Regions from separate parts of the Streptomyces sp. NPDC046870 genome, predicted to be linked through region 1. Evidence: riboswitches for the same ligand, from Rfam matches in the RefSeq annotation. Region 1 holds a riboswitch; each other region holds the start of a gene.
What was found. A riboswitch is a leader RNA that binds a small molecule or an ion and turns the genes downstream of it on or off. The one in region 1 is predicted to bind S-adenosylmethionine.
Positions count from the first base shown of each region.

Region 1 (6,823 bases):
GTCCTGGAACTGCGCCCACCGGGCATGGACAAGGGCGTGGCCCTCCTCGACCACGCCCGCGCCGTCCAGGCCGGCTGTGTCGTCTACGCCGGCGACGACCTGGGCGACCTCCCCGCCTTCGCCGCGATCGAGAAGCTCCGCACCAACGGCGTCCCCGGCCTGCTGGTGTGCAGCGGCAGCACGGAGGTCACGGAACTGGCGGACCGGGCCGACCTGGTGGTCGACGGCCCGGAGGGGGTCGTGGGCCTGCTGCGGGCGCTGGCCGCTCAGCTCGGCCGGGGCTCCAGCGCCGCCAGCTGATCGAGGAACCACCGGGCCGGCGGCAGCGCGGTCGCGGCGGCGGCCAGTCGCTTCGAGCGCTCCGCCCGCGCGTCCGCCGGCAGGCTGAGTGCCTCGTGCAGGGCCCGTGCCGTGCCCGCGATGTCGTACGGGTTCACCACGAAGGCGTCCTCGCCCAGCTCCTCGTACGCCCCCGCCTCCCGCGACAGCACCAGCGCGCAGCCCTCGTCGGAGACGACGGGGACCTCCTTGGCGACCAGGTTCATGCCGTCCCGGATGGGGTTCACCAGCGCCACGTCGGCCAGCCGGTAGGCGGCCAGGGAGCGGGCGAAGTCGTCCTTCACGTGCAGCACGACCGGGGTCCAGCCCGCCGTGCCGTACCGCTCGTTGATCTCGTCCGCGACCCGCCGCACCTCGGCGGTGTACTCGCGGTACACGGCGAGGTCCTGCCGGGACGGGTAGGCGAAGGCCACGTGGACGACCTTCTCCCGCCACTCGGGGTGGTCCTCGAGCAGCTGCTCGTAGGCCAGCAGCCCGCGCACGATGTTCTTGGACAGCTCGGTCCGGTCCACCCGGACGATCGTCTTGCGGCCCGCTCCGATCTCCGCCCGCAGCGCCGCCATCCGCTCGTCCACGTCCGGTTCGTGCGCCCGCTTGCGCAGGAAGTCCGCGTCCGCGCCCAGCCCGTGCACCCCGATCCGGGTGCCGGCGGGGATGCCCGGCCCGAGCACCGCGTGGCAGCAGTCCGTGAACGCGTCCGCCCACCGCCGGGTGAGGAACGCCGCCCGGTCCGCGCCCAGGATGCCGCTGAGCAGCTCGGCCGCGATGTCGTCGGGAAGGAGCCGGAAGTAGTCCGGCGGCGCCCACGGGGTGTGCGAGAAGTGGCCGATGCGCAGGTCGGGCCGGAGCTGGCGGAGCATCCGCGGGGCCAGGGCCAGGTGGTAGTCCTGGATCAGCACGGCCGCGCCCTCGGCGGCCTCCTCGGCCAGCGCCTCGGCGAACGCCCGGTTGTAGGCCTCGTACGACGCCCACTGCCGCCGGAAACCGGCGTCGAAGACCGGCTCCAGCGGAGTCTGGTACAGCATGTGGTGGACGAACCAGAGCACCGAGTTGGCGATGCCGTTGTACGCCTCGGCGTGCACGGTCGCGTCGATGTCGAGCATCCGCACGCGCTGCCCGCCGGTCTCCTCGGCCGGCAGCAGCCCGCCGGCCGCGCGCCGGACGGCCGCCCGGTCGCCGTCGCCCAGCGCGGCGCACACCCACACCGAACCCGCGTCGGAGCCGATGGCGGACAGTCCCGAGACCAGCCCGCCGCCGCCCCGCCGGGCGTGCAGCGAGCCGTCCTCGCCCACCTGATAGGAGACCGGGCCGCGGTTCGACGCGACCAGCACCTGAGCCTTCTGAGCAGCATCGAGCGTGGAAGCCATACGCCTCAACCTAGCCCGGCCCCCAACCGCTCAAACGTACGGCCCGCCCGGCGGGCCGACCGTATACGGCCCGTTCACGCCACCTTGCGCTCGGCGTACTCCGCGATCTCCACCATGGGCGGCCGCTCCTCGGTGTCCACCGAGTAGGTGCGCGGCTCGAACCCCTCCTCCCCCCGCTCGAACTGGGTCAGCGCGGGCCGGATCAGGTGGCCGCGGGCCAGCCGGAGCTGGGCGGTGCGGTAGATCGCGGCGGCCATCCGGCCGAGCGCCTGCCCGTCCTGGTGCCGGTGCTTGCGCACGCCCACGTCGACCTGGGCCAGCGCGTCCAGGCCCACCAGGTGCAGCGCGTCCACCAGCATGCCCAGCTCCACGCCGTAGCCGACGGGGAAGGGCAGCTGTTCCAGCAGGGTGCGGCGGGCCGCGTACTCGCCGCCCAGCGGCTGCACGAACCCGGCCAGCTGCGGCCAGTGCATGTTCAGCAGCGGGCGGGCCATGAGTTCGGTGACCCGGCCGCCCTGCCCGGCACTGCCGCCGAGCGGGCGGTCGTACATCGCCTTGACCAGGTCGACGTCCGGGTCGGTGAGCAGCGGGCCGACGATCCCGGAGACGAAGTCGGAGGAGAACTCCCTGAGGTCCGCGTCGATGAAGCACACGAGGTCCCCGCCGGTCGCCAGCAGCGACCGCCACAGCACCTCGCCCTTGCCGGGGACGGCCGGGAGGCGCGGCAGGATGGTGTCGCGGTGGACGACCCGGGCGCCGGCGCGCGCGGCGACCTGGGAGGTGCGGTCGGTGGAGCCCGAGTCGACGACCACGAGCTCGTCGACGAGCGGCACCTGCTCCATGAGGTCGTGCCGGATGACCGCGACGATGTCGCCGACGGTCTCCTCCTCGTTGAGCGCGGGCAGCACGACGCTGACGGTCTGGCCCGTGCGCTGCTTGGCCGCGAGGATCTGGTGCAGCGGTCGGTCGGCCACGGACCAGGACCGGGTGGTCAGCCAGCGCTCGACTTCTTCCAGCACAGTCTGTGGCTCCTCACTGGTGTCTCGCGGTTCGGACGACTAGCTCAACTGTCCCGGCCGTCGGTTACAGTCTTGAACAACGCCGATGACCATCGCATGTCGGGGGTCGGGTGCGTTCCACAACCGCATACCGCTCATCCAGAGGGGCAGAGGGACACGGCCCGGTGAAGCCCCGGCAACCCCCCTGACCGGACTCGTTCGCGCGAGGCTCACGGCCAGGGAAGGTGCCAATTCCGTCTCACGGCGAGGTGCGTCGTGAGGAAGATGAGGAGAAAGGGCCTCGCCTCCATGGCTGTGCAGACAGTTGCCACCACCAGCGAATCCACCGTCGACCTCGGCCCCGCCACGGCCCTGAGCTGTCGCGAGTGCGGCCACCGGGTGCCGCTCGGCCCGGTCTTCGCCTGCGAGGAGTGCTTCGGCCCGCTGGAGATCGCCTACGACTTCTCCGCCTACGACACCGAGGAACTGCGCCGCCGTATCGAGGCGGGCCCCGCGAACATCTGGCGCTACGCGCCCCTGCTGCCGGTCCCGGCGGACGTCGCCGGCAAGCCGAACATCAACCCGGGCTGGACCAAGCTCGTCAAGGCCGACAACCTGGCCCGCGAGCTGGGCGTGACCGGTGGTCTGTACGTGAAGGACGACTCCGGCAACCCGACCCACTCCTTCAAGGACCGGGTCGTGGCCCAGGCCCTGGAGGCCGCCCGCGCCTTCGGCTTCACCACCCTGTCCTGCTCCTCGACCGGCAACCTGGCCGGCGCCGTCGGCGCCGCCGCCGCCCGTGCCGGCTTCCGCTCCTGCGTGTTCATCCCGCACGACCTGGAGCAGGGCAAGATCGTCATGGCCGCGATCTACGGCGGTGAACTCGTCGGCATCGAGGGCAACTACGACGACGTGAACCGCTTCTGCTCCGAGCTGATCGGCGACCCGGCCGGCGAGGGCTGGGGCTTCGTCAACGTCAACCTCCGGCCGTACTACGCGGAGGGCTCCAAGACCCTGGCGTACGAGATCTGCGAGCAGCTCGGCTGGCGGCTGCCCGACCAGATCGTGGTCCCGATCGCCTCCGGCTCCCAGCTCACGAAGATCGACAAGGGGCTCCAGGAGCTGATCAAGCTGGGACTGGTCGAGGACAGGCCGTACAAGATCTTCGGAGCCCAGGCCGAGGGCTGCTCCCCGGTCTCCACCGCCTTCAAGGCCGGTCACGACGTCGTACGGCCCCAGAAGCCGAACACCATCGCCAAGTCGCTGGCCATCGGCAACCCGGCCGACGGGCCGTACGTCCTGGACATCGCGCGCCGCACCGGCGGTGCCGTGGAGGACGTGACGGACGAGCAGGTCGTGGACGCGATCAAGCTGCTGGCGCGGACCGAGGGCATCTTCGCGGAGACCGCCGGCGGCGTGACGGTCGGCGTCACCCGCAAGCTGCTGGAGGCGGGCGTGCTGGACCCGGCGAAGACCACGGTCGTCCTGAACACCGGTGACGGCCTGAAGACCCTGGACGCGGTCGCCGGGACCGGCCTCACCGCGACCATCCGCCCGACCCTGGACTCCTTCCGAGAGGCCGGCCTCGCATGACAGGCGCCCGGCCGGCAGGCCGGACGCGACCCCCCGCGTCCCCGGGGCGCCGCCCCGCCGTACCCGTGAACCCGACCGGAGGTCCGACCGCATGAGCGTGACCGTTCGCATCCCCACCATCCTGCGCACCTACACCGGCGGGCAGGCCGAGGTCGCCGCCGAGGGCGCGACGCTCGGCGAGGTCATCGCCGACCTGGAGAAGAACCACACGGGCATCGCCGCGCGCGTCCTGGACGACCAGGGCAAGCTGCGCCGGTTCGTCAATGTGTACGTCAACGACGACGACGTCCGCTTCGAGCAGGGCCTGGACACGGCGACCCCCGAGGGGGCCGGCGTCTCGATCATCCCGGCGGTCGCCGGCGGCTGAGCCGCGGATCCGCCCGCTCATTACCTTCGGTAACCGCGGTTACCGGCTGTTCGTCCGATTGCCCCCTCCGTGAGAGAAGCGGAGGGGGCAATTCTGTGTGATTGAGCGCGGTAGAGTTGGGGAACGCGGTCGCGGCCCCGGGTCGCGGGCCCTGGATTCCATGCCGCCCGCCCGACAAGAAGTAGCCAAAGTGTGCGGGTTGTCTGCGGCTTTTGTGGCCTTTATGGGGCCCGACTTGCCCTGAATTCAGATGAATTCTCACTACATTCCGGACCGCTCGCGTCCAGAATTCTCGTCCGATTGACCTGTTGCAGACGGCAGTTGGACAGATACATTCAGCCGCGGTCGACGCGTTCCGGCGCACGCCCCCGACCAGTTGGGGGGTGAGGTCTGACCCGGGTCCGCGAAGTGTGGATCTGTGCAAGGGCCAGTAATAGGGGAGTTAGGCATGGCTCAGGGCACCGTCAAGTGGTTCAACGCGGAGAAGGGGTACGGCTTCATCGCGGTCGACGGTGGTGCGGACGTCTTCGTCCACTACAGCGCGATTCAGATGGACGGCTACCGCACCCTGGAAGAGGGCCAGCGGGTCGAGTTCGAGATCTCGCAGGGCCAGAAGGGTCCGCAGGCCGACATGGTTCGCGTCACCGCCTGAACGTTTCTTGTCCGAAGGGCCCGCACCTCGCAGAGGGTGCGGGCCCTTCGCCGTGCCCCGGTTCCGCTGTTCGCGTGCGGCTGACGGGGGCCTCCCACCCGCCCAGGCGCTTGCACTCGACCATGCCGAGTGCTAATCATTGGCGTTAGCACTCTGAAGGTGAGAGTGACAGTGAAGGACCGGGTCGGTGAGGCCCGCGGGCCGGGTGGGGCAAGGAACCACGAGGCGCGCGAGCCGTCCGTCGCGGGCGCGGGCGCGGTCCGAAGGAATCACCCCCAGTCCTGGAGGGACCACTTCACATGGCCAAGATCATCGCGTTCGACGAGGAGGCGCGGCGCGGCCTCGAGCGCGGCATGAACCAGCTCGCGGACGCCGTGAAGGTGACGCTCGGCCCCAAGGGCCGCAACGTCGTCCTCGAGAAGAAGTGGGGCGCCCCCACGATCACCAACGATGGTGTCTCCATCGCCAAGGAGATCGAGCTCGAGGACCCGTACGAGAAGATCGGCGCCGAGCTGGTCAAGGAAGTCGCCAAGAAGACGGACGACGTCGCCGGTGACGGTACGACCACCGCGACCGTGCTCGCCCAGGCCCTGGTCAAGGAAGGCCTGCGCAACGTCGCCGCCGGTGCCAACCCGATGGCTCTGAAGCGCGGTATCGAGAAGGCCGTCGAGGCCGTCTCCGCCGCCCTGCTGGAGCAGGCGAAGGACGTCGAGACCAAGGAGCAGATCGCCTCCACCGCGTCCATCTCCGCCGCCGACACCCAGATCGGCGAGCTGATCGCCGAGGCCATGGACAAGGTCGGCAAGGAAGGCGTCATCACCGTCGAGGAGTCCAACACCTTCGGCCTGGAGCTCGAGCTCACCGAGGGCATGCGCTTCGACAAGGGTTACATCTCCGCCTACTTCGCGACCGACATGGAGCGCATGGAGGCGGTGCTGGAGGACCCGTACATCCTCATCGCCAACTCCAAGATCTCCTCGGTCAAGGACCTGCTCCCGCTGCTGGAGAAGGTCATGCAGTCGGGCAAGCCGCTGCTGATCATCGCCGAGGACGTCGAGGGCGAGGCCCTGTCGACCCTGGTCGTCAACAAGATCCGCGGCACCTTCAAGTCCGTCGCCGTCAAGGCCCCGGGCTTCGGTGACCGCCGCAAGGCCATGCTCGGCGACATCGCCATCCTCACGGGCGGCGAGGTCATCTCCGAGGAGGTCGGCCTCAAGCTGGAGAACGCGACCCTGGACCTCCTGGGCCGCGCCCGCAAGGTCGTCATCACCAAGGACGAGACCACCATCGTCGACGGTGCCGGCTCCTCCGAGCAGGTCAACGGCCGTGTGAACCAGATCCGCGCCGAGATCGAGAACAGCGACTCGGACTACGACCGCGAGAAGCTGCAGGAGCGCCTGGCGAAGCTCGCCGGCGGTGTCGCGGTCATCAAGGCCGGTGCCGCCACCGAGGTGGAGCTCAAGGAGCGCAAGCACCGCATCGAGGACGCCGTCCGCAACGCGAAGGC
Region 1 covers NZ_JBEYXM010000004.1:360,903-367,725, reverse strand. The annotation lists gene otsB (trehalose-phosphatase) at 1-300, shown strand, start outside; gene AB0946_RS12750 (trehalose-6-phosphate synthase) at 267-1,706, opposite strand; gene AB0946_RS12745 (glucosyl-3-phosphoglycerate synthase) at 1,781-2,725, opposite strand; SAM riboswitch class I at 2,857-2,996, shown strand; gene thrC (threonine synthase) at 3,014-4,297, shown strand; gene AB0946_RS12735 (ubiquitin-like small modifier protein 1) at 4,389-4,664, shown strand; gene AB0946_RS12730 (cold-shock protein) at 5,113-5,316, shown strand; gene groL (chaperonin GroEL) at 5,616-6,823, shown strand, end outside.

Region 2 (6,823 bases), on a different contig from region 1:
GCAGGCGCAGCCTCTCCCCCGCCATGGCGACGAGCCTGCCCCGGTGCCGGATGCCGAGGTAGGTGCCCATCTCGACGGTCCGGCGCAGGAAGGGGCCCGGCCGGGTACGGGCCACCAGATCGAGGATCTCGGGGATGTCGTCGGCTCCCAGGCGGACCGCCTCCGGGTCCGGTCCGGCCCGCAGCGCGGTGTCCACGAGCTGGACTCCCGTGCCCTCGCCGAGCACCTCCCAGCCGTCGGGGACCCACTCGACCGGCTTGACCCGTACGGGGTTCCCCGGACCGACGAGCGTGTGCAGGTCGGCCCAGGCCGCCGGGTCCGCCGGGTCGGCGAGCGCCGCGAAGGCGTAGGTCTCCGGCCGGTAGCGGGCCGCGCGGCCGTACCGGTCGGCGAGCCGGGCGTGCGGGCCGGTGAGGGCGGCCCAGACGGCGTTGTCCAGGACGGGGTCCGCGGGCGGGAGCGGGGTCGCGCCTGGGCGGACGCCGGTCGGACGGGCCACGGGAGCGACCCCCTCTCTTGTCTCCATGTCGATGGATCGACGACCCGTCAGGAGTTGTCCAGCGGCAGCCCGGGCGGGTTGACCTCCGCCTTCGCCACGGACTCGTTGGACAGGCCCCAGGCGGCGAGCCACTTGCCGTACTGCCCGTTCTCGATCAGGTGGTTGAGGGCGTCGGCGAGCGGCTTGGCGAGTCCGCTGTCCTTCTTCGCGGTCGCCGCGATCAGGCCCTGGAGCGTCTCGCCGGCACCGGAGAAGGTGCCCGCGTTGCGGGTGGCGTTGGGGGTGTTCGCGGTCTGCCGGGCGCGGTAGGCGACCGCGGGGTTGGGACCGAGGTAGGCGTCGATCTTCCCGCTGCTCAGCGCCAGGTTGATGGCGTTCTGGTCCGGGAAGTACTTGACGGTGAGCTTCTTGCCCTCCTTGGCCAGCTTGGCCTTCCACTCCAGGAGGATCTTCTCCTGGTTGGTGCCGGCGCCCACGCTGACCGTCTTGCCGGCGAGCTTCTTGTAGTCGCCGTCGAAGTTCCAGGGGTTCTTCTTCAGCACCTCGAAGGCCAGGTTGTCCTTGCGGTAGGAGGCGAACTCGTACTTCCGCTTGCGTTCCTCGGTGACGGTGACGTTGGAGAAGGCCACGTCGACCTTGCCGCTGTCGACGCCGACGAAGAGGTTCTCCCAGGTGGAGTTCCTGATCTCGGGCTTCAGGCCGAGGACCGCGGCCACCAGGCGGCCGAGATCGGGTTCGGAGCCGGTGAGGGTCTTCTGGTCGCTGCCCACGAAGTTCAGCGGCGCGGAGCCCGAGGGCAGGGCTCCGACGCCGATGACGAGCTTGCCGCTCCTGCGCACGGAGGCGGGCAGTTCGGCGCTGATGGACTTCACCTCGGAGACCTTCAGCGCGGTCTCCTTGGCGGCTCCGTTGGACAGCCGCCCCACGGTCACCGTGCCGGCGGTGTCGGTCTTGGTGACGGCCTCGCTGTCGCCTCCGCAGGCGGCGAGCCCGGTGGCGAGGGTGGCGACGGCGGTCGCGGCGGTGATGCCGCGGATCACGGCGCGTCGGGAGAGGTGGGTAGGCATGGCGTGGCTGTCCTTGTCTCGCTGATGAGGGTGAGCGCTGAGAGTGGGGTGGGGGGTGGGTCTTGGAGGGCCCGAGCGGCGGGGGCCGCGGCACCCTGTCGTGGCGGCGCGGTCAGAGGACCTTGCCGAGGAACTCCCGGGTCCGTGCGTGCCGGGGCCGGTCCAGCACCTCGCCGGGCGGGCCCTGTTCGACGATCCGGCCGCCGTCGATGAAGACGACCCGGTCCGCGACCTCGCGGGCGAAGCCGATCTCGTGGGTGACGATGACGAGGGTGGTGCCGCTGGTCGCCAGATCCTTGATGACGGCCAGCACCTCGCCGACGAGTTCGGGGTCGAGCGCCGAGGTCGGCTCGTCGAAGAGGATGATGCCGGGCCGCAGGGCGAGGGCGCGCGCGATGGCGACGCGCTGTTGCTGTCCCCCGGACAACTGCCGCGGGTAGGCGCCGGCCTTGTCGCCGAGACCGACGCGTTCGAGCAGCTCCCGGGCGAGCTCCTGGGCCGCCGCCCTGGTCAGCCTGCCGGTGGCGGCGGGGGCCGCGGCGACGTTCTCCAGGACGGTCAGGTGCGGGAAGAGGTTGAAGTTCTGGAAGACGAAGCCGATCCGGCCGCGCTGGGCCAGGATGGCGCGCTCGCTGAGTTCCTTCAGCCGGTCCCCGTGCCGTTTCACCCCGATCAGCTCGCCGCCCACGCTGACGTGGCCTATCTCGGGCTTCTCCAGGTGGTTGACGACCCTGAGCAGCGTGGACTTGCCGGAGCCGGACGGCCCGAGGATCACCGTGACCTCGCCGGGGCGGACGGTCAGGTCGATGCCGTCGAGGACGCGGTGGGTGCCGTACCACTTGTGGACGCCGTGTACTTCGAGCGCGGCGGGGGCGGCCTTCGGCAGGGCCTGGGCGGTGGTCATACGGCGGCCTCCCGGCTCAGCCGGGCCCGCAGACCGGCGAGGCCGGCCCGGGCCTTCTGCAAGGGGGTCGGCGGCAGGGTGCGGGTGGCGCCCCGGGCGTAGTGGCGCTCGACGTAGAACTGGACGACGGACACGGCGCTGGTGAGGATCAGGTACCAGACGGTGGCGACCATCAGCAACGGCACCACGTCGCCGGGGTAGGTGCTGCCCATCGACTGCACCGCGCCGAACAGGTCGAGCAGCGACACGTAGAAGACCAGGGACGTGCTCTTGATGAGACCGATCAGCTGGTTGACGTAGTTCGGGGTGATGGACCGCAGGGCCTGCGGGAAGACGATCCGGCGGAACTGGTAGCCCTTGGGCAGGCCCAGGGCGGCGGCCGCCTCGTGCTGTCCCTGGTCGACGGAGAGGATCCCGCCGCGCACCACCTCCGCCGCGTACGCCGCCTCGTTGAGGCTGAGGCCGATGACGGCGATCGTCATGTCCGTGGCCAGCCGGGACTCGTCGAAGGTGACGAAGGCGGGCCCGAACGGCACCCCGAGGCTCAACGTCCTGTACAGGGCACTGAAGTTGTACAGGAAGATCAGTACGACGATGAGCGGCACGGAGCGGAACAGCCAGGTGTAGGTCCAGCTGACCGCGCGCAGCACCAGGCTCCCGGAGAGCCGGGCGAGCGCCAGCAGAATGCCGCCGAGGAGCCCCAGGACGGCGCTGAGCGCGGCGACTTCGAGGGTGACGAGGAGGCCGTCGAGGACGGTGGGGCGCAGGAACCAGTAGCGGAAGCGGTCCCACTGGTAGAAGGGGTTCGTGACCAGTCCGTGCAGGATCTGCGCGACGAGTACGAGGACGGCGGCGGTGACGATCCACCGGCCGGGCCGGCGCAGCGGCTGAACACGCTGCGCCGACAGAGGTTTTGACGGGGTGTCGGCGATGGCCGGCGCCTCGGCTAGGGAGACGGCGGCGCCTGGGGGTTCACTCATGGCGGGCTCCGGCGGAGTCGGTCACCCCGGGGCCGCGCGGGAGCGGAGGTGGGCCACGACGGCACTGCGGCACGAGGCGGCGCACGGACGGGCGCGGAACCGGGAGCTGGGCGGACAACGGCACACCGGACGGACGGTGTGCGGTGGGAACGCGGGGGCTGGGAGGAAGACGTCAGCCCTGACAGCGGGCAGAGCCCGGTGCGGTACACAGTGCGCTGTTCACGCGGAGCAGATCGACGGCGCGGTCGGCGACGAGGAGACCGGCGTACGACGGTACGCAGCCCTGGGGGCGGCTCACGGCCGTCCTGGGAGCTGCGTACATGGCGTCACCTGTCACTGTTCCGGCCCCGTGGGGCCTCGCGCTTACCGAAAACGTCGTCCGGTCCGGTCGTCACCTGGGGCACCCCACCGCGGTGCGAGGGTTGCCGGTCAGCGAGCCAGGGCTTGGCGCTGACGCTCATGACCGTTCTGAGCGGTAAGTAAGGCAGTTGCCCGTTCGAATGTCAACGGACGTCCGCCAAGTGGACATCGGCGGCCCGCTCTCACCTGCGGGAAGTGTCCGGGGTGTCCGCGGCGTGGCCTGCCCAGTCCAGGATCTGGACAGCGGCTCCCGCGGCCTCCAGGCCCTGGCAGCGGCCGTGGTGGCGGCGGGCGATGCCGTCCAGGTCGAGGTGGCGGCCGAAGGCGGGGTGGGCGGCCAGGCGGCGGGCGTAGGCCCACAGGGCGCGGTGGTCGGCGATGCGCTGCACGGCGGAGGCGTCGAGGTGGCAGCGGTGGACGGTGTCGAGTTGCACGAGGGTGACCCACAGCTCGATGTCCGCGGCGGTGAGCCGGTCGTCGGCCAGGTACTCCTCGCCGCTCAGCCGTCGCTCCAGGCGGCCCAGGGTGTCCAGCAGCACGTCGAGAGCGGCGGCCCGTTCGTCGGGGCCGGCCCCGGCGCGTCCGGCGCGCTGCGCGGCCTCCTCGACGCCCTCGGCGCACATCCGCTCGACGGCCTCGATCACGGACTCCAGGCCGCGGGGGTACAGGCGGGCGTCGCCGTTCGGCCGGAACAGGTCCAGGTCGCGCAGGATGTCGGGGGTGTGGGTGCTGACGATGCGTCCGGACCAGTCGTCGCTGAGCACGGGTGCGAGCGCCGGGCCGGTGTAGTGGTGGGCGCTCGCCTCGTAGAGCGGGCGGAGCGCCGCGTGGCCGCCGCCGGGACAGTCCGGGACGGCGGGCAGGAGGGTGACGGGACAGCGGGCGTCCAGGCCGAGCAGGCTGTGGCCGACGGCGAGGCGCAGCCCGTCGGGGCAGGCCGTCGACAGGTGGAGCCGGTAGCGGTGCGGTACGGCGTAGTGGCCGCTGCGCGCGTCCCGGCCGATCCGGCCCCGGAAGGCGGGCGCGGTACCACGGGTGGACGGAACGGCGGCGAGCGGAGTGATGGACATGCGTCTCCCCGGGTGGTGGGTGTGCGGAGGGGCGCGCCGGCGCGGGCGTCACCGTCGGCGGCGGCGGAGGGGCGGCCCGGCTCAGCGGTGAGGGCGGATCGCGCTGCAGACGCGCTGCAGGTCGATGTGGCGGCGGGAGGTGAGCAGGGGTGCGCGCAACGGCGTGCGGCCGGTCCGGCCCGTGCCCGTTTCGCCGCGCGCCATGATTCCCTACCTGTTCACTAGGATTCCCTCCCTGGAGTGTCGATCGGGCTCCGTACGACGTCAAGAGGGCGTCCACGCCTGGGGGACCGGGGTCGGCGCCGGGTACTCCTCAGCGAGAGAAACATGTGACATAGTACTGGCGTGGCGAAGCGACTGACCTGCGATGTCGTGGTCGTCGGGGCCGGAATCACGGGCGCGGCCTGCGCCCTGTACGCCGCGCGCGCCGGACTCGACGTACGGCTGGTGGACCGGGGCCCGGTGGCCGGCGGCACCACCGGAGCCGGCGAGGGCAACCTGCTCGTCTCCGACAAGGAGCCGGGCCCGGAGCTCGAACTCGCACTGCTGTCCGCCCGGTTGTGGGCCGGGCTGGCGGAGGAGCCGGGCGCCGCGATCGAGTACGAACCCAAGGGCGGCCTCGTGGTCGCCTCGGATCCCGGCACCCTGGCCGCGCTGCGGGCCTTCGCCGCGGAGCAGCGGACCGCCGGCGTCACCGCCGTACCGGTCGACGCCGGTCGACTGGCCGGGCTGGAACCGCACTTGGTGCCCGGCATGGCGGGCGCGGTGCACTACCCGCAGGACGCCCAGGTGATGCCCGCGCTGGCCGCCGCCCACCTGGTCCGTGCCTCCGGCGCCGCCCTGCACACCGGCCGTACGGTGACCGGGGTGCTGCGCACCGCGCGGGGAGCGGTGCACGGCGTCCGCACCGACCGGGGCGACATCCACGCACCGGCGGTGGTGAACGCGGCCGGCACCTGGGGCGGCGGCCTCGCCTCGCTCGCCGGCGTCCGGCTGCCGGTACTGCCCCGGCGCGGTTTCGTGCTCGTCACCGAGCCGCTGCCGCGCATGGTCCGGCACAAGGTCTACGCCGCGGACTACGTGGCCGACGTGGCCAGCGACTCGGCCGGGCTGCGCAGCTCACCGGTCGTGGAGGGCACGGCCGCCGGTCCCGTGCTGATCGGTGCCACCCGGGAACGGGTCGGCTTCGACCGGTCGCTGTCGCTGACCGCGACGCGGGCGCTCGCCGCCGGGGCGATCGGGCTGTTCCCGTTCCTCGCACGGGTCCGGGCGCTGCGCGTGTACGCGGGCTTCCGGCCGTACCTGCCGGACCACCTGCCGGCGATCGGGCCCGATCCGCGGGCGCCCGGTCTGTTCCACGCCTGCGGGCACGAGGGCGCCGGCATCGGACTCGCCCCCGGCACCGGACTGCTGATCGCGCAGGCGCTCACCGGGAAGGCGCCGGAACTGGACCTCACACCGTTCCGGCCGGAGCGGTTCGACAGCGAGGGAGGCGACGCCCGGTGAATCCAGGGGAGTTGACGCGGGCCCGGCCGGGGCCGCCCTGCACCGTGACCTTCGACGGCCGGCCCCTTGAGGCGCTGCCGGGCCAGACGGTCGCGGCGGCGCTGTGGGCGGCGGGCGTGACGGCCTGGCGCAGCACACGGGGCGCCGGGCGGCCCCGCGGGGTGTTCTGCGGGATCGGGGTGTGCTTCGACTGCCTGGTCACCGTCAACGGCCGCCCCAACCAACGGGCGTGCCTGGTTCCGGTGCGTCCGGGCGACGACATCCGCACTCAGCGGGGGACGGGCCGGGACGATGACTGAACGACCGCGCCTCGCCGTCGTCGGCGCGGGCCCCGCCGGGCTCGCCGCGGCGCTGGCGGCGGCCGCACGGGGGGTCCGGGTGACGCTGGTCGACGCCGCCGACCAGGCCGGCGGACAGTTCTACCGGCAGCCCGCCGC
Region 2 covers NZ_JBEYXM010000009.1:149,693-156,515, reverse strand. The annotation lists gene AB0946_RS21430 (GNAT family N-acetyltransferase) at 1-499, opposite strand, end outside; gene AB0946_RS21425 (ABC transporter substrate-binding protein) at 547-1,566, opposite strand; gene AB0946_RS21420 (amino acid ABC transporter ATP-binding protein) at 1,679-2,470, opposite strand; gene AB0946_RS21415 (amino acid ABC transporter permease) at 2,467-3,450, opposite strand; SAM riboswitch class IV at 3,805-3,915, opposite strand; gene AB0946_RS21410 (glutathione S-transferase C-terminal domain-containing protein) at 3,993-4,880, opposite strand; gene AB0946_RS21405 (putative leader peptide) at 4,962-5,084, opposite strand; gene AB0946_RS21400 (FAD-binding oxidoreductase) at 5,226-6,386, shown strand; gene AB0946_RS21395 ((2Fe-2S)-binding protein) at 6,383-6,685, shown strand; gene AB0946_RS21390 (FAD-dependent oxidoreductase) at 6,678-6,823, shown strand, end outside.
Region 2: another riboswitch for S-adenosylmethionine. It lies ahead of AB0946_RS21415 (amino acid ABC transporter permease); the one in region 1 lies ahead of thrC (threonine synthase).

Region 3 (6,823 bases), on a different contig from region 1:
AGGTGGAGTACCACGGCACGTACGTCCCGCTCCAGGGACAGCTGATGTCCGAGGCGTTCAGCTCGACCCTGCACATCTCCTTCGACGTGCGCGGCGGTCTGCTCATCCGGCAGATCCACCACTGGGGCGCGGTCGTCTTCATCGCCGGCATGTTCGTGCACATGATGCGCGTCTTCTTCACCGGCGCGTTCCGCAAGCCGCGTGAGATCAACTGGCTGTTCGGCTTCCTGCTGTTCGTCCTGGGCATGTTCACCGGTTTCACCGGTTACTCGCTCCCGGACGACCTGCTCTCCGGCACCGGTGTCCGCTTCATGGAGGGCGCGATCCTGTCCGTGCCGATCGTCGGCACGTACATCTCGTTCTTCCTCTTCGGCGGCGAGTTCCCGGGCGGCGACTTCGTGGCCCGCTTCTACTCGATCCACATCCTGCTGCTGCCGGGCATCATGCTGGGCCTGGTGGTGGGCCACCTGATCCTGGTCTTCTACCACAAGCACACGCAGTTCGCGGGTCCCGGCAAGACGAACAACAACGTCGTCGGCATGCCGCTGCTGCCGGTGTACATGGCGAAGGCCGGAGGCTTCTTCTTCCTGGTCTTCGGTGTGCTCGCGGCGCTCGCGGCCATCGCGCAGATCAACCCGATCTGGGCCATCGGCCCCTACCGTCCGGACCAGGTGTCCACCGGCGCCCAGCCGGACTGGTACATGGGTATGGCCGAGGGTCTGATCCGTGCCATGCCGGGCTGGGAGATCAACTTCTGGGGTCACACGCTGGTCCTGGGCGTGTTCATCCCGCTGATGCTGTTCGGCGTGATCCTCGCCGCGATCGCGGTCTACCCGTTCATCGAGGCCTGGGTCACCGGCGACAAGCGCGAGCACCACATCCTGGACCGCCCGCGCAACGCCCCGACCCGTACGGCGTTCGGTGTCGCCTGGCTGACCGTGTACTTCGTGATGCTGATCGGTGGTGGCAACGACATCTTCGCCACCCACTTCCACCTGTCGATCAACGCGGTCACCTGGTTCGTGCGGATCGCCTACTTCGTGGCCCCGGTCATCGCGTTCATCGTCACCAAGCGGATCTGCCTGGGCCTCCAGCGCCGCGACCGCGACAAGGTGCTGCACGGCCGCGAGACCGGCATCATCAAGCGGCTGCCGCACGGTGAGTTCATCGAGGTGCACGAGCCGCTGAGCCAGGAGCAGCTGCACACGCTCACCTCGCACGAGCAGTACCAGCCGGCCGAGATCGGTCCGACGGTCGACGAGAACGGGGTCGAGCGCAAGGTCCCGGCCTCGACGAAGCTGCGGGCGAAGCTGTCCAACGCCTACTTCGGCGAGGACAACCAGATCCCGAAGCCGACCGTCGAGGAGTACAAGGAGATCACGAGCGGCCACGGCCACCACTGATCACCGCGTCGCCACGCCACGTTGAAGGGCCCCGTCCGGGTTGCGGACGGGGCCCTTCAGCGTGCCGTCCGGCTGGATAGGGTGGTGTACGACGTAGCAGGAACTGTTCGAGGAGCGGCTGATGAGCGCTGTGACCCCCGCTGGAGGCGACACCGCGGCGGGCCGCTCCTGGCCCGCCCTGCTGAACGGTCTGCTGGACGGCCGGGACCTGTCCGCCGACGACACCGCCTGGGCGATGGACCTGATCATGCGCGGGGAGGCGACCGACGCGCAGATCGCCGGGTTCATGGTGGCGCTGCGGGCCAAGGGCGAGACGGTCCAGGAGATCACCGGACTGGTACGGACGATGTACGCGCACGCGAACGTCATCGAGGTGCCCGGCCCGGCCGTCGACATCGTCGGCACCGGCGGCGACGGCGCCAAGACGGTGAACATCTCCACCATGTCCTCGATCGTCGTCGCGGGCGCGGGGGCGAAGGTCGTCAAGCACGGCAACCGCGCCGCGTCCTCGGCCTCCGGCTCCTCCGACGTCCTGGAGAAGCTGGGCATCAACCTCAACCTGACCCCGCAGCGGGTGGCCGAGGTGGCCGAGGAAGCCGGCATCACCATCTGCTTCGCGGTGCGGTTCCACCCGTCGCTGCGTCACGTCGCCGCCGCGCGCGGTCAGTTGGGCATCCGGACCACCTTCAACGTGCTGGGCCCGCTGACCAACCCCGCCCAGGTGCGGTCGCAGGCCGTCGGCGTCGCGGATCCCCGCATGGCGCCGATCGTCGCCGGTGTCCTCGCCGAGCGGGGCAACTCCGCGCTGGTCTTCCGGGGCGACGACGGCCTGGACGAGCTGACCGTCACCGCCGCCTCCCGGGTGTGGGTGGTCCGGGACGGCAAGGTCACGGAGGAGGTCTTCGACCCGCGCGACGTCGGCATCGACCTCGTCCCCGTGGACGCCCTGCGTGGTGCCGACGCGTCCTACAACGCCGAGGTCGCCCGCCGGCTGCTGGACGGCGAGCGGGGAGCCGTACGGGACGCCGTCCTGCTGAACTCGGCGGCCGCGCTGGTGGCCCTTGAGCCGACGGACGCGCCGCTCACCGAACAGATCCGCGCGGGCATGGCGCGGGCCGCGGAGTCCATCGACTCGGGCGCGGCCAAGCGCACCCTGGAGCGCTGGGTGGCCGTCAGCAACGCCTGACGCCCCCGGGAGCCGTCCCGCGATCCGGACACGGGTTGCGGGACGACGATCACTTCAGTACGTTCCTGTACCAGGTCATGAGTGACAGTCATGAGGCCCCGGCCGACTGTCCGGCAACCCTCCGTCCGTGGCGGGGTGCCCCGGGTGAAGACCAGGTCGTACGGCAGCAAGGCCTACGGCAAGCGCGGACCCCTCACACACCAGGGGTCCTGGTCGTTCGAGGGAGCCTTCCGTGAGCAAGCGAATGCGTTAGGGCCGCAGAGCCCCGCCTCCGCACAGCCCTTCGCAGCACTTTTCTGCATTTCTCCGCATTCCTGTCACGGGAGTTCCGTCATGTCTGTCTTCACCGCTGCCGCCAACCAGTCTGTTTGCACCCCTCTGCCCGTTCTGGGCCGTGATGTCACCGTCCCGCTGGTCACCGGCGGCGAGGTCAGCTACGCCGCCCTGGACTACGCGGCCAGCGCCCCCGCCCTCCAGCGCGTCTGGGACGACGTCGCCGCGTACGCCCCGTACTACGGCAGTGTCCACCGCGGTGCCGGCTACCTCTCCCAGCTCTCCACCGACCTGTTCGAGAACGCCCGCAGGACGGTCGCCGACTTCCTCGGCTGCCGCCCGGCCGACCAGGTGGTCTTCACCCGGTCGACCACCGACTCCCTCAACCTGCTGGCCCGGGCGGTCCCGGCCGACTGCCAGGTCTTCGTCTTCGAGACCGAGCACCACGCCTCGCTGCTGCCCTGGCAGGACGCGCGGGTCACCTACCTCGACGCCCCGCGCACCCCGCGGCAGGCCGTGCAGACCCTGGAGCGGGCCCTGGCCGGCCGGGACCCCCACGGCCCGGCCCTGGTCTGCGTCACCGGCGCCTCCAACGTCACCGGCGAGCTGTGGCCGGTGCGTGAACTGGCCGCCGCCGCGCACGCCCACGGCGCCCGCATCGTCCTGGACGCGGCCCAGCTGGCCCCGCACCACCCGGTGGACCTCCGCGAGCTGGACGTCGACTGGGTCGCCTTCTCCGGCCACAAGCTGTACGCCCCCTTCGGCTCCGGCGTCCTGGCCGGCCGCGCCGACTGGCTCCAGGCGGCCGCGCCGTACCTCGCGGGCGGCGGCGCCAGCCGCAAGGTCACCCGGCGCGAGGACGGCGGTGTGGCCGTCGAGTGGCACGAGACGGCGGCCCGCCACGAGGCCGGCTCCCCGAACGTCATCGGCGCCTACGCCATCGCCTCCGCCTGCAAGGCCCTCACCGAGGCCGGCTGGGACACCCTCGTCGCCCGCGAACAGCACCTGATCGCCAAGGTCCGCGAGGGCCTGGCCGAGGTGCCCGGGGTGCGCGTGCTGTCCCTCTTCGGCGACGACGCGCCGCGCGTCGGCGTGATCTCCTTCGTCGTCGAGGGCTGGAACAGCTCGCACTTCGCCGCCGCGCTCTCCGCCGAGTACGGCATCGGCGTCCGCGACGGCCTCTTCTGCGCCCACCCCCTGGTCCGCACCCTGCTCGGCAGCGACCCGCAGACCCAGGGCGAGTGCGGCGCCCCCGAGGCGGCCCCGGGCGAGAAGTCCCTCAACGCCATCCGCGTCAGCTTCGGCGCGGGCACGCCGGACGAGCACGTGGAGCGCTTCGTGAACGCCGTCGGGGAACTGGTGGCGCAGGGCGCGAAGTGGCAGTACCGCACGGAGGACGGTCGTTGCGTGCCCGCGGTCTGAACCGCGCTATAACCTCCCCTTGACACCACGTCGGACAGGGGGACACCGGAGTGCAGCCGCTGCGCGCCACGGATCCGCGCCACATCGGCCCGTACACCACCACGCACAGACTGGGCGCGGGCGGCATGGGCGAGGTCTACCTCGCCGAGTCCCGCACCGGGCTGCGGCTCGCGGTGAAGGTCGTACGGGCCGAGCACGCCGAGGACCGCACCTTCCGCGCCCGCTTCCGCCACGAGGTCCGCGCCGCCCAGACCGTCGGTGGCGCGGACACCTACACCGCACGGGTCGTCGACGCCGACACCGAGGCCGAACGGCCCTGGATGGCGACGGAGTTCGTGTCCGGACCGAACCTGCGGGACGCCGTGCTCGACCACGGCGCGCTGCCGCGCCCCGCGGTCCGGATCCTCGCCGGCGCGCTCGGCGAGGCGCTGGCGGCCATCCACGCCAAGGGGCTGGTCCACCGCGACCTGAAGCCGTCGAACATCCTGCTGGGCCCGGACGGGCCCCGGGTCATCGACTTCGGGATCGTCCGGGCGCTGGAGGCCACCTCGCTGACCCGCACCGGAGCGGTCGTCGGCTCGGTCGGCTACGTCTCGCCGGAGCAGATCCGCAACGGCGGCCAGGTCGGCCCGCCCAGCGACGTCTTCTCCCTCGGCGCGGTCCTCGCGTACGCGGCGGCCGGCCGGGAGCCGTTCGGCGAGGGCCAGGACTCGGTGGTGCTGCTGCGCATCCTCACCCGCGACTTCGACCTGTCCGGCGTCCCGGAGGACATCCGCCCGCTGGTGACGGCCTGTCTGCACGAGGACCCGCTGGAGCGCCCGGAGCCGGCGGCGGTGGTGGCGGGCGCCGGGTTCGCCCCGGACACCCTGCGCGCCGCCGTCCGCCCGGGCTGGTACGGCCCCGCCTCCCCGCCCCGCCCCACCCCGGACGACCGCCCCAGCGGCGTGGAGTACCTGGCCCCGCACCCCACCACCGACTCGGCGGACCCGCCTGCCCGCGCCACCCCGGCCGACCCGGCATTGGCAGCCACCCCCGGTGGCCCGGCGACGGTGACCACGGGCGACTCGACGGCTCCCGCGACCTTGGCGGACTCGGCAACCCGTGCCACCCTGGCCGACCCGGCATTGGCAGCCACCCCTGGCACCCCCGATGGCCCGGCGGCGACCGCGGGCGATTCGACGGCTCCCGCGACCCCGGCGGACTCGGCAACCCGTGCCGCCTCGTCCGGCTCGGCGGGTTCGGCGGCCCTGGAGGGCTCGGCCGGCCCCGGCGCCCGCGGTGACTCGGCGCGGACGGCCACCTCCAGCGGTTCGGCCGGCTCGGACACCGTCACCACTCCGAGCCGCCGTCCGGGTGCCGTGGCTCCCGGGCGGCGGCGGCTTCTCACGGCCCTTGCCGGGGGAGCCGTGGCCGTGGCCGGGGTGGGGGTGGGCGGCCGGCTGTGGGGGTCGTTCGGTACCGAGAGCGGTGGCGGCAGCGACCGCTCACCGGCCCCGTCCGCCGACCGCACGGACCGGGCGGCGGCGGTGCTGCGCTGGCAGTACGACCTCGGCGGCATCGGCGGCCTGGACGGGGCCTGCTGCGCGCTCTCCCCGGACGGTGCCGTCGTCTACGCGGGCACCTCCGGAGGTGTGCTGCACGCGGTCTCCCGGAACGGGGCCAGGCGCTGGAAGGTCCGGCTCGGCGACGACGTCTCCACGCCCGTCGCCACCCGGGACGCCGTGTACTGCGTGGTGGGCCTGCACTCCGAGGACGAGCGCCGGCTGACCGCGGTGAGCCCGTCCGGCAGCCCGCTGTGGACCCGCACCCTCGGCGACCGGCGGTACGGCGTTCCCGTCCTGCTCGGCCAGGACGTCCTCGTCTCCGTCGGCGGCACGGACACGGGCGGGCTGCGCTGCTACGCCTCCGACGGCAGCGAGAAATGGACCGCCAAGACCCCGGCCGGCCCCACCGGCATCCCGCTCGTCTCGGCCGGGACCGTCTGCACGGGCAGCTACGGCGACGTCCTGCTGGCATTGGACGCCCGGGACGGTTCGCGCAAGTGGCAGGTGGTGTCCGCCGGCACCGACGTCACCGTCCTCGCTCTCGCGGGCACCACCCTGTTCACGGACTCCGCCGCCGAACGCCAGGGCTTCCGCGTCTCGGACGGGCGGCGGCTGTGGCGCAGGGAGGACGACGGCGGGATCCTCACCGGGGGCAGCCGTACGCTGGCCGTCGGCACCGAACAGGACGGCGTCTACGCCGTCCGGGCGGCCGACGGCTCCCGTGCCTGGAGGTACGGTCTCGAGGGCGGCACGGCCTACCCCCGCGTGGTGGTGGCCGGCGACACGGTGTACGCGCGGGCGGGCGAGCGGGTCTGTGCGCTGGACCTCGACGGGAAGAAGCGCTGGAACGCGGTCCTGGGCCGGGACGCGGGCGACGACCAGCACACCCCGGTCGTGCGCGGCGGCCGGCTCTACGTCCCTTCGGGCGGCGGGATCGCCGCGGTGGACGTGAGCGCGTAGCCGTTCCGCCGGCCGTCCGGACCGGTCAGTTGTCG
Region 3 covers NZ_JBEYXM010000040.1:5,665-12,487, forward strand. The annotation lists gene AB0946_RS39765 (cytochrome bc complex cytochrome b subunit) at 1-1,403, shown strand, start outside; gene trpD (anthranilate phosphoribosyltransferase) at 1,525-2,589, shown strand; SAM riboswitch class IV at 2,663-2,780, shown strand; gene AB0946_RS39775 (aminotransferase class V-fold PLP-dependent enzyme) at 2,923-4,284, shown strand; gene AB0946_RS39780 (PQQ-binding-like beta-propeller repeat protein) at 4,335-6,788, shown strand; gene AB0946_RS39785 (Lrp/AsnC ligand binding domain-containing protein) at 6,814-6,823, opposite strand, start outside.
Region 3: another riboswitch for S-adenosylmethionine. It lies ahead of AB0946_RS39775 (aminotransferase class V-fold PLP-dependent enzyme); the one in region 1 lies ahead of thrC (threonine synthase).